DNA from 3 places in the Clostridium felsineum DSM 794 genome. Region 3 is predicted to be linked to each of the others. Evidence: riboswitches for the same ligand, from Rfam matches in the RefSeq annotation. Region 3 holds a riboswitch; each other region holds the start of a gene.
The links. Region 3 has a riboswitch for thiamine pyrophosphate ahead of thiC (phosphomethylpyrimidine synthase ThiC). Riboswitches for the same ligand answer to the same signal wherever they lie in the genome.
Positions count from the first base shown of each region.

Region 1: another riboswitch for thiamine pyrophosphate. It lies ahead of cytX (putative hydroxymethylpyrimidine transporter CytX); the one in region 3 lies ahead of thiC (phosphomethylpyrimidine synthase ThiC).
Region 2: another riboswitch for thiamine pyrophosphate. It lies ahead of CLFE_RS09775 (TatD family hydrolase); the one in region 3 lies ahead of thiC (phosphomethylpyrimidine synthase ThiC).

Region 1 is NZ_CP096980.1:861,292-865,586, reverse strand. Features, by position in the region: gene thiD (bifunctional hydroxymethylpyrimidine kinase/phosphomethylpyrimidine kinase) at 1-40, opposite strand, end outside; gene thiM (hydroxyethylthiazole kinase) at 67-888, opposite strand; gene cytX (putative hydroxymethylpyrimidine transporter CytX) at 881-2,056, opposite strand; TPP riboswitch at 2,123-2,228, opposite strand; gene CLFE_RS04125 (sensor histidine kinase) at 2,366-3,370, opposite strand; gene CLFE_RS04120 (response regulator transcription factor) at 3,367-4,038, opposite strand; gene CLFE_RS04115 (FtsX-like permease family protein) at 4,052-4,295, opposite strand, start outside.
Region 2 is NZ_CP096980.1:2,072,138-2,076,432, reverse strand. Features, by position in the region: gene CLFE_RS09790 (ABC transporter substrate-binding protein) at 1-342, opposite strand, end outside; gene CLFE_RS09785 (ABC transporter permease) at 357-1,109, opposite strand; gene CLFE_RS09780 (MTH1187 family thiamine-binding protein) at 1,081-1,374, opposite strand; gene CLFE_RS09775 (TatD family hydrolase) at 1,393-2,130, opposite strand; TPP riboswitch at 2,182-2,285, opposite strand; gene purD (phosphoribosylamine--glycine ligase) at 2,354-3,604, opposite strand; gene purH (bifunctional phosphoribosylaminoimidazolecarboxamide formyltransferase/IMP cyclohydrolase) at 3,626-4,295, opposite strand, start outside.
Region 3 is NZ_CP096980.1:980,971-985,265, reverse strand. Features, by position in the region: gene CLFE_RS04715 (DUF2161 family putative PD-(D/E)XK-type phosphodiesterase) at 1-381, opposite strand, end outside; gene thiC (phosphomethylpyrimidine synthase ThiC) at 450-1,760, opposite strand; TPP riboswitch at 1,856-1,983, opposite strand; gene CLFE_RS04705 (glycosyltransferase family 4 protein) at 2,186-3,220, shown strand; gene CLFE_RS04700 (lysylphosphatidylglycerol synthase transmembrane domain-containing protein) at 3,235-4,263, shown strand.

The DNA.
Region 1 (4,295 bases), 120 kb from region 3:
CACTACAATCTGATCCTGCAATAGTTAAAACTTTTTTTATCATTTTACTCCATCTCCTCTGCAAATTTAATATTCCTTATATTTTGCACCCTTTTCTAGCTTATCTCCTGTTAAATTAAATACTTCGTCTATTATATAATTTCTATAAGTTACGTTTCCATCTCTTTCCTTAAGCCTACTATGTGCTAGTTCTCCACAAAGCCCCATGGCAGATATTGATGCTGCTACTGCTTCTAAAAAATTATCTTTATTTGCACTAATATAAGCCGATGTCATTGCTGTAAGCATACATCCTGTACCTGTAATTTTACTCATACTAACATTACCATTTCTAATTACATAAGCTTTATTTTTATCTGCTACAATATCTATTGGTCCTGTAATTGCAATTACTGCTCCTACTTTTTCAGAGAATTCTTTAGCAAATTTAATGGCCGTATGAAGGTTACTATCACTTATTTTATCTTCAATATCTGCATCAACTCCTTTAGTTGAACCTTTACCTAAAGCTAATACTTTTATTTCTGAAATATTTCCACGAATAGCGGTAAACTTAACTTCTTCAATTAATTTTAGAGTTGTATCACATCTAAGTTTACAAGCTCCTACCCCCACAGGATCAAGTATAACCGGATGCCCGAGTTTATTTGCTTTTTTCCCTGCCTTAATCATTGCTGGTATAGTTCTCTGATTAAGTGTTCCTATGTTAATATTAAGCCCACTGCATATAGATGTAATCTCCTCCACTTCTTCTATATCATCTGCCATAATAGGCGAGGCTCCACAGGCAAGAAGAATGTTAGCACAATCATTTGCTGTAACGTAATTTGTTATGTTGTGTATTAATGGATTAAGATTCCTTACTTTTTGTAATCTTTCTTTAAACATCTCTATTTCCTCCAAACATTATATTTTTAAAGCAACATAATATCGCCGTTATTGTCATTGCTGGTATAGTACTACCGATTGGTGTATCAACACTAATAAAGAAACGATAAATAACAAAACCAATAACCCAAATAATTAAATTTGACATATTATATTTATCATTATGATATTCTTTTTTTATAATAAAGAAATCTACTATAAGAATAGAAATCATTGGGGCAAACACCGAACTAATAAAATATAAAAAATTCTCATATTGTTCAATGGGTGTAAAATATGAAAGTATCATACCTAAAATACAACTTCCTATTGCTATATGTTTACCTTTTACACCTTTTATAACACTTTCCGCACTTACTCCTGCTGAATATGCATCCAAAAATGTAGTAGTAACCGTGGAGAATATAATTATTATAAGAGCAATACTTCCACCACCAACACTTAGTATGATTTTGGAAATATCACTTTTCCCAGTGAAAACTGTAGCACCAAGTCCTATAATATACATCCAAGAGCTAGTGAAAAAATAAACTATTACACTAACCGCTGTTGCTTTTTTAGGTTTTTCTGCAATTCTTGTATAGTCTGATATAAGCGGTAACCATGAAAGTGGCATAGCTATTGCTAACTCCATAGCACCTGAAAAGCTAATATTTCCTACATATACAGGTTTTCTAACATCTTTGAATATAACAGTACTTAAAGCTATTGTTGTAATAAACAAAGCTGCCATAGCAATTGTATTTAATTTGCTTAAATTTTTAACTCCAACTAATATCCATATAATAATTAAAAATCCTATTACTATAATCCACATTAATTTTCCACCTACATTAAGTGTAGAATTTGCAGCATTAGCACCACTTAATATCATTACTGCTGTCCATCCAATTAGTTGTAGAATATTAATTATAGAAAAAAATAATGATCCTCTTTGTCCAAATGAATTTTTTACTGTCTCCATTGAACTTTTTCCTGTTATTCCACCAATTAGACCTGCAAAGTACAATAATATACATCCAACTAAATGGCCGATAATTATAGCCATTATTCCCTTTTTTAATCCTATAGGTGCAATTAATGTTCCTGTCAAAATTTCTGCTATCGATATTGCTGCTCCAAACCAAATAAGTCCATTTGAAAATACTGATGTTTTTTTGTCTTCCATAAGCCTATCATCCTTTTTAAGTAAAAAATAAAAGCGGAGAATAACCTTTTCTGGCACTCTCCGCAATAAATCAAACATACAATTTCCTACGTTGGCATTATCCAAATCAGGTATAAGGGTCGAAGCTTTATACTTCCTCTCAGCCTGAACACAAGCTCCCCTACTTTATTTAATTTTTAATCAAAATAAATTATACCACTTCTTATTAAATCATTCTACAAAAATAGTCATTAAAATTGTAGTAAAGAATCTTCCGGCAAATTAATACTCTTAACAAATATTATCTAAAGTTTAAATTTAAATTATTATTTATTCTTGAATTATTATTTTCACCTTTGTGCCGTGCTTTGAAGCAGATGTTATACGAATATCATGTCCTAACTTCTTTGCCAGTTTATAACTCAAATATAATCCTACTCCTGTTGATACAGATTTCTTTCGCCCATTCAATCCAGTGTATCCCTTTTGAAAAACTCGCCTCATGTCTTCCTCTTCAATTCCAATTCCTGTGTCCTCAACAAACAATTTCTGATTACGAAAATTATTCTCTCCATAAATATGTATAACTCCATTTTCATAAGAGTATTTTACAGCATTATCTAAAACTTGTTTTACAATAAAACATAGCCATTTTTCATCACTATTTACTTCAAAATTCAAATTTTTAATGTCTAAATTAATGTATTTATTATTAATATTCGAATATTCAGTTTTTAGACATTTATTTACAATCCCTTGTAAATTCACATTGCTGATTTGACAGTCCTTTGAAAAATCATTTAGCTGACTATAGCAAATTGTTTTCTGAATCATATCTTCAATTTTAATAATTTCATCTGAAATATTATACAGCACCTTTTCTGTTGGATTGTCTAAGCTATTTTCAATTATTAATTTAGTTGCTGCAATAGGTGTTTTTACTTCATGAACCCAAGTCTCAATAAATTCAATATCTTCAATCTTCCTTTCTTCAAATATGTCCATTTTCCTTTCAGCATTTCTCTTCAACTGCATCATCAACTTCGTATATAATTTTCGTTCATACGATGTTGGCTTTGGCAATGAAACAATAAAATCCAAATCTTCATTTCCAATCAATTCCGAAAGTTTTTTACAATATCTATTTAATCTTATATAATCCACAATTATATATATAACAAAAATAAAAAATACCACTACTATAGAATAAAAACCATTCGTTTTAAAAAATGCACAGTTTTCCGAAAGTGCAATTATCATACCTGGAAATACCACAAATAATAAAGCTAAAATAAAAAGTTCAATTTTTTCTTTTAAATAATCTGACACTTTCATATGATATATCCTTCATTTCGAATGGTCTTAATCATATTTTTGCATCCAATATCATTTAATTTCTTACGAAGTCTTGTGATATTTACGGTTAGTGTATTGTCATCAATAAATTTCTCATCACTCCAAAGCGTTCTCATTATTCTTTCTCTACTTACTATTTTTCCCTGATTTTTTAGTAATATTTTAAGAATTCCCATTTCATTATGTGTAAGTTCATCTCTTATATTTCTACGTGAAATCATTCCATTATCAGCATTAAAAATCAATTCTCCAAATGATAAAATATTGCTATCAACTTCATTATAAGAATATGTTCTTCTGAGCATTCCTTTTACCTTTGCTAATAAAACTTCAATAGAAAACGGTTTTATAAGATAATCATCTCCGCCCATATTAGTACCAAGAACAATATCTGTTTCCGAATCTCTTGCAGATACAAAAATAATGGGTGCTTTTGAAATTTCCCTTATTTTCTCACACCAACAGAATCCATCATTTCCAGGTAAATTAATATCCATTAAAATAAGTTCTGGTTTGAAAGTAATAAATTCATCTATTATCTTTTTAAATTCCACAATTCTAAGACATTGAAACCCCTGTTTTTCAATATTTTCGCATATTATTTCACTAATATTAGGATCATCCTCTACTACCATAATCTTATACATACTATTCCCTCCATTACGAAACAGCGTTATTACTCCATATTGTTTTCATATATCCTTTTACTGAAAACAGATAAAAAATACTATAAATTATAAAATATATTACCACAACCAGAAGTGCATATACAAGTATTGGAGAATCTGTAGTCAAAGTATACATCATATTCTGATATGTTTTTAGCATGACCATCATATGAATCACAGCTACCATAAAAGGTAGAAAAAACACAACAGCAATCTGCCTTCTTACTGATTTTAAT
Region 2 (4,295 bases), 1.1 Mb from region 3:
AACTGCTGCAATTGCCTTAATAGGAAGTGGCGTTTTACTTGTTAAAGCATAAGTTACATCTTCCTGATAGCTTACACCAAAATCTCCTTTATTAGTAGCAATTAGATTAGTAACACTGCCACTTGAAGGCTGTTGAATTTTTACATCTAAACCCTCTTCTTTATAGTAACCTTTATCTAAAGCTACATACATTCCAGTATGATTTGTATTCGGTGTCCAATCTAGTATTACAGTCGTTTTATCTAATTTAGTACTTGAACTGCTACTAGATGCACACCCTGTAATAGCAATTGCTGTCATAACAACTGCAGATATTAATGATAATATTCTTTTCTTTTTCACTTTAATCGCTCTCCTTATTTCCAATGAATTATCTTCTTTTGGATAAAATCTACAATATAAATTAACACTATACTTATAACCACAATGACGACAATTGCTGCAAAAACCTTGTCTAGCGCATAGGCATTTTTTGCTCTTACCATATAAACACCTATGCCTCCATCTCCACCTAACCATTCACCTATAACTGCTGCCATAATCATATAGGTACATGCTATTTTAATTCCAGAAAATAAATTTACCATAGCGGATGGAAGCTTTAAATGATAGAAAATTTGAAGTTTAGATGCTTTCATACTTTTAAATAGATTTATATAGTCTTTATCAATTTTTTCAAAACCATCCACAAGACTTATTGCTATAGGAAAAAAACAAGTTATTACAACCACTATTATCTTAGGCAGCGGACCAAAGCCAAACCATATTATAAAAAGTGGTGCAATTGCTATGGTTGGTATAGTTTGTGAGATAACAACTATAGGATAAATGGCCTTTCTAATAACCTTAAAACTATCCATTATTATAGCAAGTATAAAAGCAAAAATTATAGAAATAAGAAATCCCACAAGTGCTTCATAAATTGTAACTTTCGTGTTGTCAATTATCACATTGAACTCACTAATTAATGTTAGGTATATATCCTTAGGTGATGGAATTATATACCCTGGTATTTTTCTAAAATCCACTATAAACTGCCACATTGCTATTACAATTATTATAGCGGCTACTGGATATAATTTATTCTTTATATTTTCCCACTTTTTCATTCATAGTCACGCCTTCAGCCTTATAATCTATTTTTACAACAGATGCAACTCTCTCTGAGCCTTCCTTAATGCATATTTCCTGAGCCTTTTTTACTATTTCCATGAGTGTATCTAAATCACCTTCCATAGTAGTTTCCATAGGTCCAACTATATACTTTACACCTGAAGCTTTTATGTATTCTATTACCTTATCAACTACCTCATATAGTCTTTTTTCCTCAACAACTGGAAGTACCTGCAAGCTTACATTTACAACTGGTTTCATAATACAAATCCTTCTTTCTTAAATTAATGATTTAAAATTATTCAATATGCTTTTTTCAACTTCACCTTCTTTAACCTTTTTTATTTTAGCTATTTCCTTTACTATGTCTTTAATTACACTTGGATAACCATATCTTCCATTGACCCACTGAAGAGAAGTTGGTCCATCTGTTTCTGTTAGTATTTTATCAAGAGGAAGGAATTGAACAATTTCCTTAGAAAGCTTAGAATATTCAATATCAACACTTATAGTAAAATAGCAGCCATATTCTAAAAGCTTTCTTAAAGTGTCTTTATCACCGCTGTACCAGTGAATTATAGGTGTTTTAAGCTTATACTTTTTTATATAATTATATATTTCTCCTTCTGCACCCTTTGTATGTATATTAGTTATTTTATTGTATCTTCTGGCTTGCTCTAAGAAATATATAAAAACTTTTTTCATATAAGGATATTTTTCCTTTTCCTTAACCCATACATAATCAAGCCCTATTTCTCCTATTATTCTGCTCTCCTTTATATATTCATGAAATTTATCAAGTTTTTTATAATTTTCATGAGCTTTAGAAGGATGAATACCAAAGCAAGGAATAATATTTTTATTTTTCACGGCTAGTTTTTTCGTAAATTCATAACTTTTACAATCCATGGAACATCCAAGTGTAAGTATTTCTTCATTTCTTATAATGCCTAATGCCTTGTCTAGTTTTTCTTTACTCTCAAAAAAGTCCAAATGATTATGTGCATCTACAAACATTTTTTTCTCCCTAATAAAAAAATAAAAGCACTATAAACATAGTGCTTTAAGTTAACGTTATAAAAGCTTTCCTTCGTCAGAATTAACCGAATCAGGTTCAAAGGGTTAAAGTTTTTATAACTTCTCTCAGCCAAAAGGCACCCCTAGCACTAATTTACATATTAAATTTTGTCAGCATCTTTATGCTACCACTTATTTTTTCAAATGTAAATAGCTATATTCCCTATTTTGCTCTTCCAATATCTTTTCTATAGTAAATTCCGTCAAATTTAATTTTTTCTATATCCCTATAAGCTCTTTCTATAGCTTCGTCTAAAGTAGTTCCTTTAGCAGTTGCGCACAAAACTCTTCCCCCTGAGGTTTTATACACTCCATCCTCTAACTTAACACCTGCACAAAATACTTTATCCCCTGCATCATCTATTCCACTTATTTCATAACCCGTATTATATTTTTTAGGATATCCCTTTGAAGAAGCAACTACACAGCAAGCATTTCCTTCATGCCACTTTAAATCAAAATCACTAAGTTTTTTGTCTATTGCAGCATTTATTAAATCAACAAAATCACTTTTCATTAAGTATAAAACTACTTGTGTTTCTGGATCTCCAAGTCTAACATTGTATTCAAGAAGATATACTCCTTTTTTTGTTATCATAAGTCCAAAGAAAATTATTCCAACAAAATCCATTCTTTCTTCTTGAATACCTACCAAAGTAGGCTTTAAAATTTCTTCATTAAAACTTTTAAGTACAGCTTCTGTGCAGTAGGGATTTGGAGAAATAGCTCCCATTCCACCTGTATTGGGTCCTTTATTGTCATCAAAAATTTGTTTATGATCCTTTGAAGACACAAAAGGAATTATAGTTTTTCCATCTGTAATTGATAGAATTGAAGCCTCTACACCTTCTAAGTATTCTTCAATTACAACTTTTTTTCCAGAACCTTTGAAAACATCTTCAACCATAAAGGATTTAATAGTTTCTTCTGCTAAAGTGTAATCCTCACAAATTACAACTCCCTTGCCTGCTGCCAAACCATCTGCCTTTATAACTATAGGATATGAACAGCTTTTTAAATAGGAAAGAGATTTACTAGCATCTTCAAAGACTGCATATTCAGCTGTTTTAACATTGTATTTTTTCATAAAGTCCTTAGAAAAAGACTTACTTCCTTCAAGCTTAGCTCCTAAACTACCTGGTCCAAATATTTTAAGTCCTGCCTTTTTAAATTCATCAACTATTCCCTCAACAAGAGGAGCTTCAGGTCCGACTACCGTTAAATCTATATTATTTTCCTTTGCAAACTTTATAAGTTCTTCTGTTTTTTCTAAGTTTACATTTTCACATTTATTTTCTTTTGCACTTCCGCCATTTCCCGGTGCACAATATATTTTTTCAACAGTGCTATTTTGTGCCATTTTCCATGCCATAGCATGTTCACGTCCTCCTGAACCTATAAGCAAAATCTTCATACATTAACCTCCAAATATAAACTAGTGCTTAAAATGTCTTGTTCCTGTCATAACCATTGAAATTCCGTATTTGTTGCAGCCATCAATGGATTCCTTATCTCTTATAGATCCACCTGGTTGAATTATAGCTTTAATTCCATTTTTATGTGCTTCTTCTACTATATCACCAAATGGGAAGAAAGCATCTGATGCAAGAACAGTAGCACCACTTCCTCTTTCCATTGCATCTTTAGCTGGCCAAATTCTATTAACCTGACCTCCACCAATTCCAACAGCTGCACCATTTTTTACAACAACAATAGCATTGGATTTTACATACTTTACTACTTTCATTCCAAAAATCATATCTCTCATTTCATCATCCGTTGGCTTCTTATCTGTAACTACTTCTATTTTTTCAGTAAGTTTATCATCTGCACTTTGAACAAGCATTGCGCCATCAACCTTTGCAAGTTCAAAATTATCAGAAGGCTTTTTATTAGCTTTTATAACTCTTAAATTTTTCTTGGACTTTAGTACCTCTAGTGCATCACTTGTAAAATCAGGAGCTATAACTATTTCCAAAAATATTTTAACCATTTCTTCTGCAGCAGCCTTATCTACTGTCTTATTTAAGGCAACAATTCCACCAAAAATTGAAGTATCATCACATTCAAAAGCCTTTATGTAAGCATCCACAGGTGTATCTCCC
Region 3 (4,295 bases):
TATACTCTTTTTTCTATCAAAGCTTTCTGGTTCTATTGCAATTTCAATAATTCCTTTATCACCTCTAAACGAAACCCATATAAGTCCAAGCTCTAACCGCCTTATCAAATGGTACATATCCCTTAAATTAGAATTCATCTTAATTTTTTTAGGTTTCAAAACAGCTATATAAACAAGATCTGCTGTTTTTTGTCTCTTTACAGCTTGTGATAAAAGCCTTACCGTTAAATTCTTTTTAAGTTCAATAACTATTAGCACATCTTCTTTTATTGCTGTTACATCGCAATCTTCAACTTCACTTCTAACTACGTATCCTTCACTTATAAAAAAATCTTCAATGGGTTTGGAGAGTTTTTCTTCCCTTATATCTTCAGTAACCATATTAACACCTCTAAGCTAATTATAGTATATATTATAATACAACTGACCTATTAGCTTAAAATTTATTTCTAGTCTTCTCTTAGTATATTAACGTCCTTACCTTCCATAACCTTGTTCATATTTCTAACTGCGCACATTTTACCACACATAGTACATGTATCAGGATCTTCAGGCACAGATTCTTTTCTATATCTTATTGCCTTTTCTTTATCTATAGATAAATCAAACATAGCTTTCCAATCTAGTTTTTGTCTAGCCTCTGCCATTTTATTATCCCACTCTCTAGCTCCTTTTACATTTTTAGCAATATCCGCAGCATGTGCCGCAATTTTTGATGCTATAATACCTTCTTTCATATCTTCAACATTTGGAAGTCTTAAATGCTCTGCTGGTGTAACATAGCATAAAAAGTCTGCTCCACTTGCTGCTGCAATAGCCCCTCCTATGGCACTAGTTATGTGATCATATCCTGGTGCTATATCTGTAACAATAGGTCCTAATACATAAAATGGTGCTCCATGACAAAGCTTCTTTTCAATAATCATATTTGACTGTATTTCATTTATAGCCATATGCCCTGGTCCTTCTACCATAACCTGTACATTTCTTCCCCACGCTCTTTTAGTAAGTTCTCCAAGCTTTATAAGTTCTGTTATTTGACTAGCATCCGTAGAATCATCTATACATCCCGGTCTGCAAGCATCTCCAAGACTTATAGTTACATCATACTTTTCACATATATCAAGCACTTTATCATAATATTCATAGAATGGATTTTCTTTATTGTTTAATTCCATCCATGCATATAATAAAGAGCCTCCCCTTGAAACTATATTCATAGTTCTTTTATTTCTTTTAAAAATTTCTGCTGTTTCTCTATTTATTCCAGCATGAATAGTCATGAAATCTACACCATCTTTAGCTTGTTTCTCTACAACTTTTATCATTTCTTCTGCAGTTATATCTTTAAGTTCTTTATCATAAAATCCAATTGCATCATATATAGGCACTGTACCTATCATTGCTTTTGACATACCTATTAATTTTTTTCTAAACTCCTCTGTTTTTCCAAAGGAACTTAAATCCATGATTGCTTCTGCCTTCATATCTATAGCTACTATCGCCTTTTTTATCTCCATATCTAGATTTTGGCAATCTTTAGATATACCTAAATTTACATTTATCTTTGTTTTTAAGCCTTGTCCAACACCCTCAGCACTTATAGCCTTGTGATTTTTATTAGCTGGTATAACTATTTTTCCTTCTGCCATTAAACTTTTTAATTCATCAATATCCATTTTCTCTTTTTCTGCAACAATTTTCATTTCCTCTGTTGTAATATTTTTTTTTGCTGCATCCATTTGTGTTGTGTAATCCATAATATACTCTCCTTTTAATTTTATATTAGGATTCAGTTACATCATAAAATAAAAAAGCTCACCAAACGGCAAGCTCAAAAAACTTATATAACATATAATATAATGTACTGCTTCCCTACGGTAGTGTTAACTACATCAAGTTCAAAGGGTTGGACTTATCCTCTCAGCCTATTTTTTAGTTATATTATACATAATCCCTAAAAAGGCACCCCTAGCTAAAATATATTTAATTTTCCTTAATTATAGCACTTAACTACGTCTCATATCAAGTATATATTTTATAAAAGAAATTATTAAGAAAATTTAAAGTGATTTTTAAGTTTTATAGTATATAATATAAGCTATATGGAAATATAATCATTGGCAGGTATATTTTATTAATATAGTATTTCCCTAAGCAAATAACTTTCAAAGGAGATTTATTTATGCTCACAATTAATATGTTATCATCAGCAGAAAAAGTTAAAGGTCAAGGTGTTATGTCTGCATATATTGAACAAGTTAATTTAGTAAAAAATGAACTCAATTCAGAGTTTGAGGTTAATATAAATAAATTTAAATTCTGTGACATAACACACTATCATACAATAGACTTTAAATTTTTTCTTAGTATACCCTTTTTTAAAATTAAGGGACCTACTGTAGCATATGTACATTTTGTACCTGAAACTATTGAAGACAGCCTAAAACTGCCGCTTTTAGTAAAAAAAATATTTTATAAATACATAATATGGTTTTATAAAAAGGTCGATTATTTAGTCGTAGTAAATCCCTATTTTATAGACGTGCTTCAAAACTATGGAATAGAAAAATCAAAAGCAACCTATATACCAAACTTTGTTTCAGAAGATAATTTTTATAGATGCACAGAAGAAAAGAGACTATCCTTTAAAAAATCTTTTGGCATTCCACTTGATAAATTTATAGTATTAGGGGTAGGCCAAGTGCAAACTAGAAAAGGTGTTCTAGATTTTATAGAAACCGCAAAAAAGCTTCCTGATATTCAGTTTGTATGGGCGGGTGGATTTTCTTTCGGCAGCATAACAGAAGGCTATGCAGAACTAAAGGAAATAGTAAAAAATCCTCCTAATAATGTAAAGTTTTTAGGAATTATTGATAGAGAAAAAATGAACTCTCTCTACAATACAGCAGATTTGATGTTTTTACCTTCTTACAATGAACTATTTCCCATGTCTATCTTAGAAGCACTGTCATTAAAAATTCCTGTTCTTCTAAGGGATATAGATATATATAAAGTTATACTATTTGATTATTATTTAAAAGGAAGTAATACTAATGAATTTTCTAGTATAATAAGAAATCTTAAAAATGATAATACTATGTATAATAAATGGAGTGAAAATTCCGCACGTTGTCATGATTTTTATTCAAAAGAACACGTTTTAACACAATGGAAATCTTTCTATAACAAAATATATTATAAAAAAAATAAAATTTAGGAGTAATAAAATTAATGGGAAACAAAATCTTGAACTTAATTGTAGTAATATTATGTGCTGGTATATTTTTATCTTTTTTCATTTTTAACAAAAGCTCTAGTTCGTTAGCTACTATAGTTTCTAAATTAGATATGCATTGGATAATTATAGCTTTAATTTTCATGCTTATATTTTGGCTACTTGAATCTATTATACTTCATATTATAACTACAATAATTCACAAATCAAAGAACCTTTTTACCAAGTCAATAAAATTTGCCATGATAGGACAATTCTGGGGTTCCATTACTCCTTTTGCTTCTGGAAGTCAGCCCGCTCAATTTTACGCTATGACGGAGTATGGTATTCCAGGTGCTAGCGCTAGTTCTATATTAATGATTAAATTTATAGTTCATCAGACAGTGTTTACAATATACTCTATATTAGTTGTACTATTAAAATTCAACTATTTTAGAGGCAATATAAAGTATTTTACCTACTTTTGGGTTGTAGGCTTTACTTTTAACACTTTAATTATTATAGTAGCATGTTCATTTTTAATAAATCATAACTTAACAGAAAAAGTTCTTCACATTATAATATCATTACTTGGAAAAGTTAAAATAATAAAAAATCCTGAAAAACGCTTTAAAAAAATACAAGAAGGGTTAGTTAACTTTCATAAAAATTCATCTATAATATGGAACAACAAAATTGTATGCCTTAATGCCTGCATACTTACTTTCATTCAGTGGACAATATACTATTCAATTCCATATTGTGTTTACAGAAGCTTCGGGTTTAACTCAGCTAATATTTTTACTATGATATCAGCTCAGGTTTTTTTAACAATAATTATGTCTTGTATTCCACTTCCCGGCGGTGAGGGTGGTGCTGAAGGCGGTTTCTTTTTGATTTTCAAGTTGTTTTTCCCTCAAAAAATGATTCTATCGGCTATATTAATTTGGAGAATACTTTCTTACTATTCATGTATTTTATCTGGAAGCTTATTTTCCATGCTTTCATCAAAAAATGATAAAGATAAGGCAACATCTTCATCCTAAAAAAAATTTTCAATTTTAACAAAATATTATTC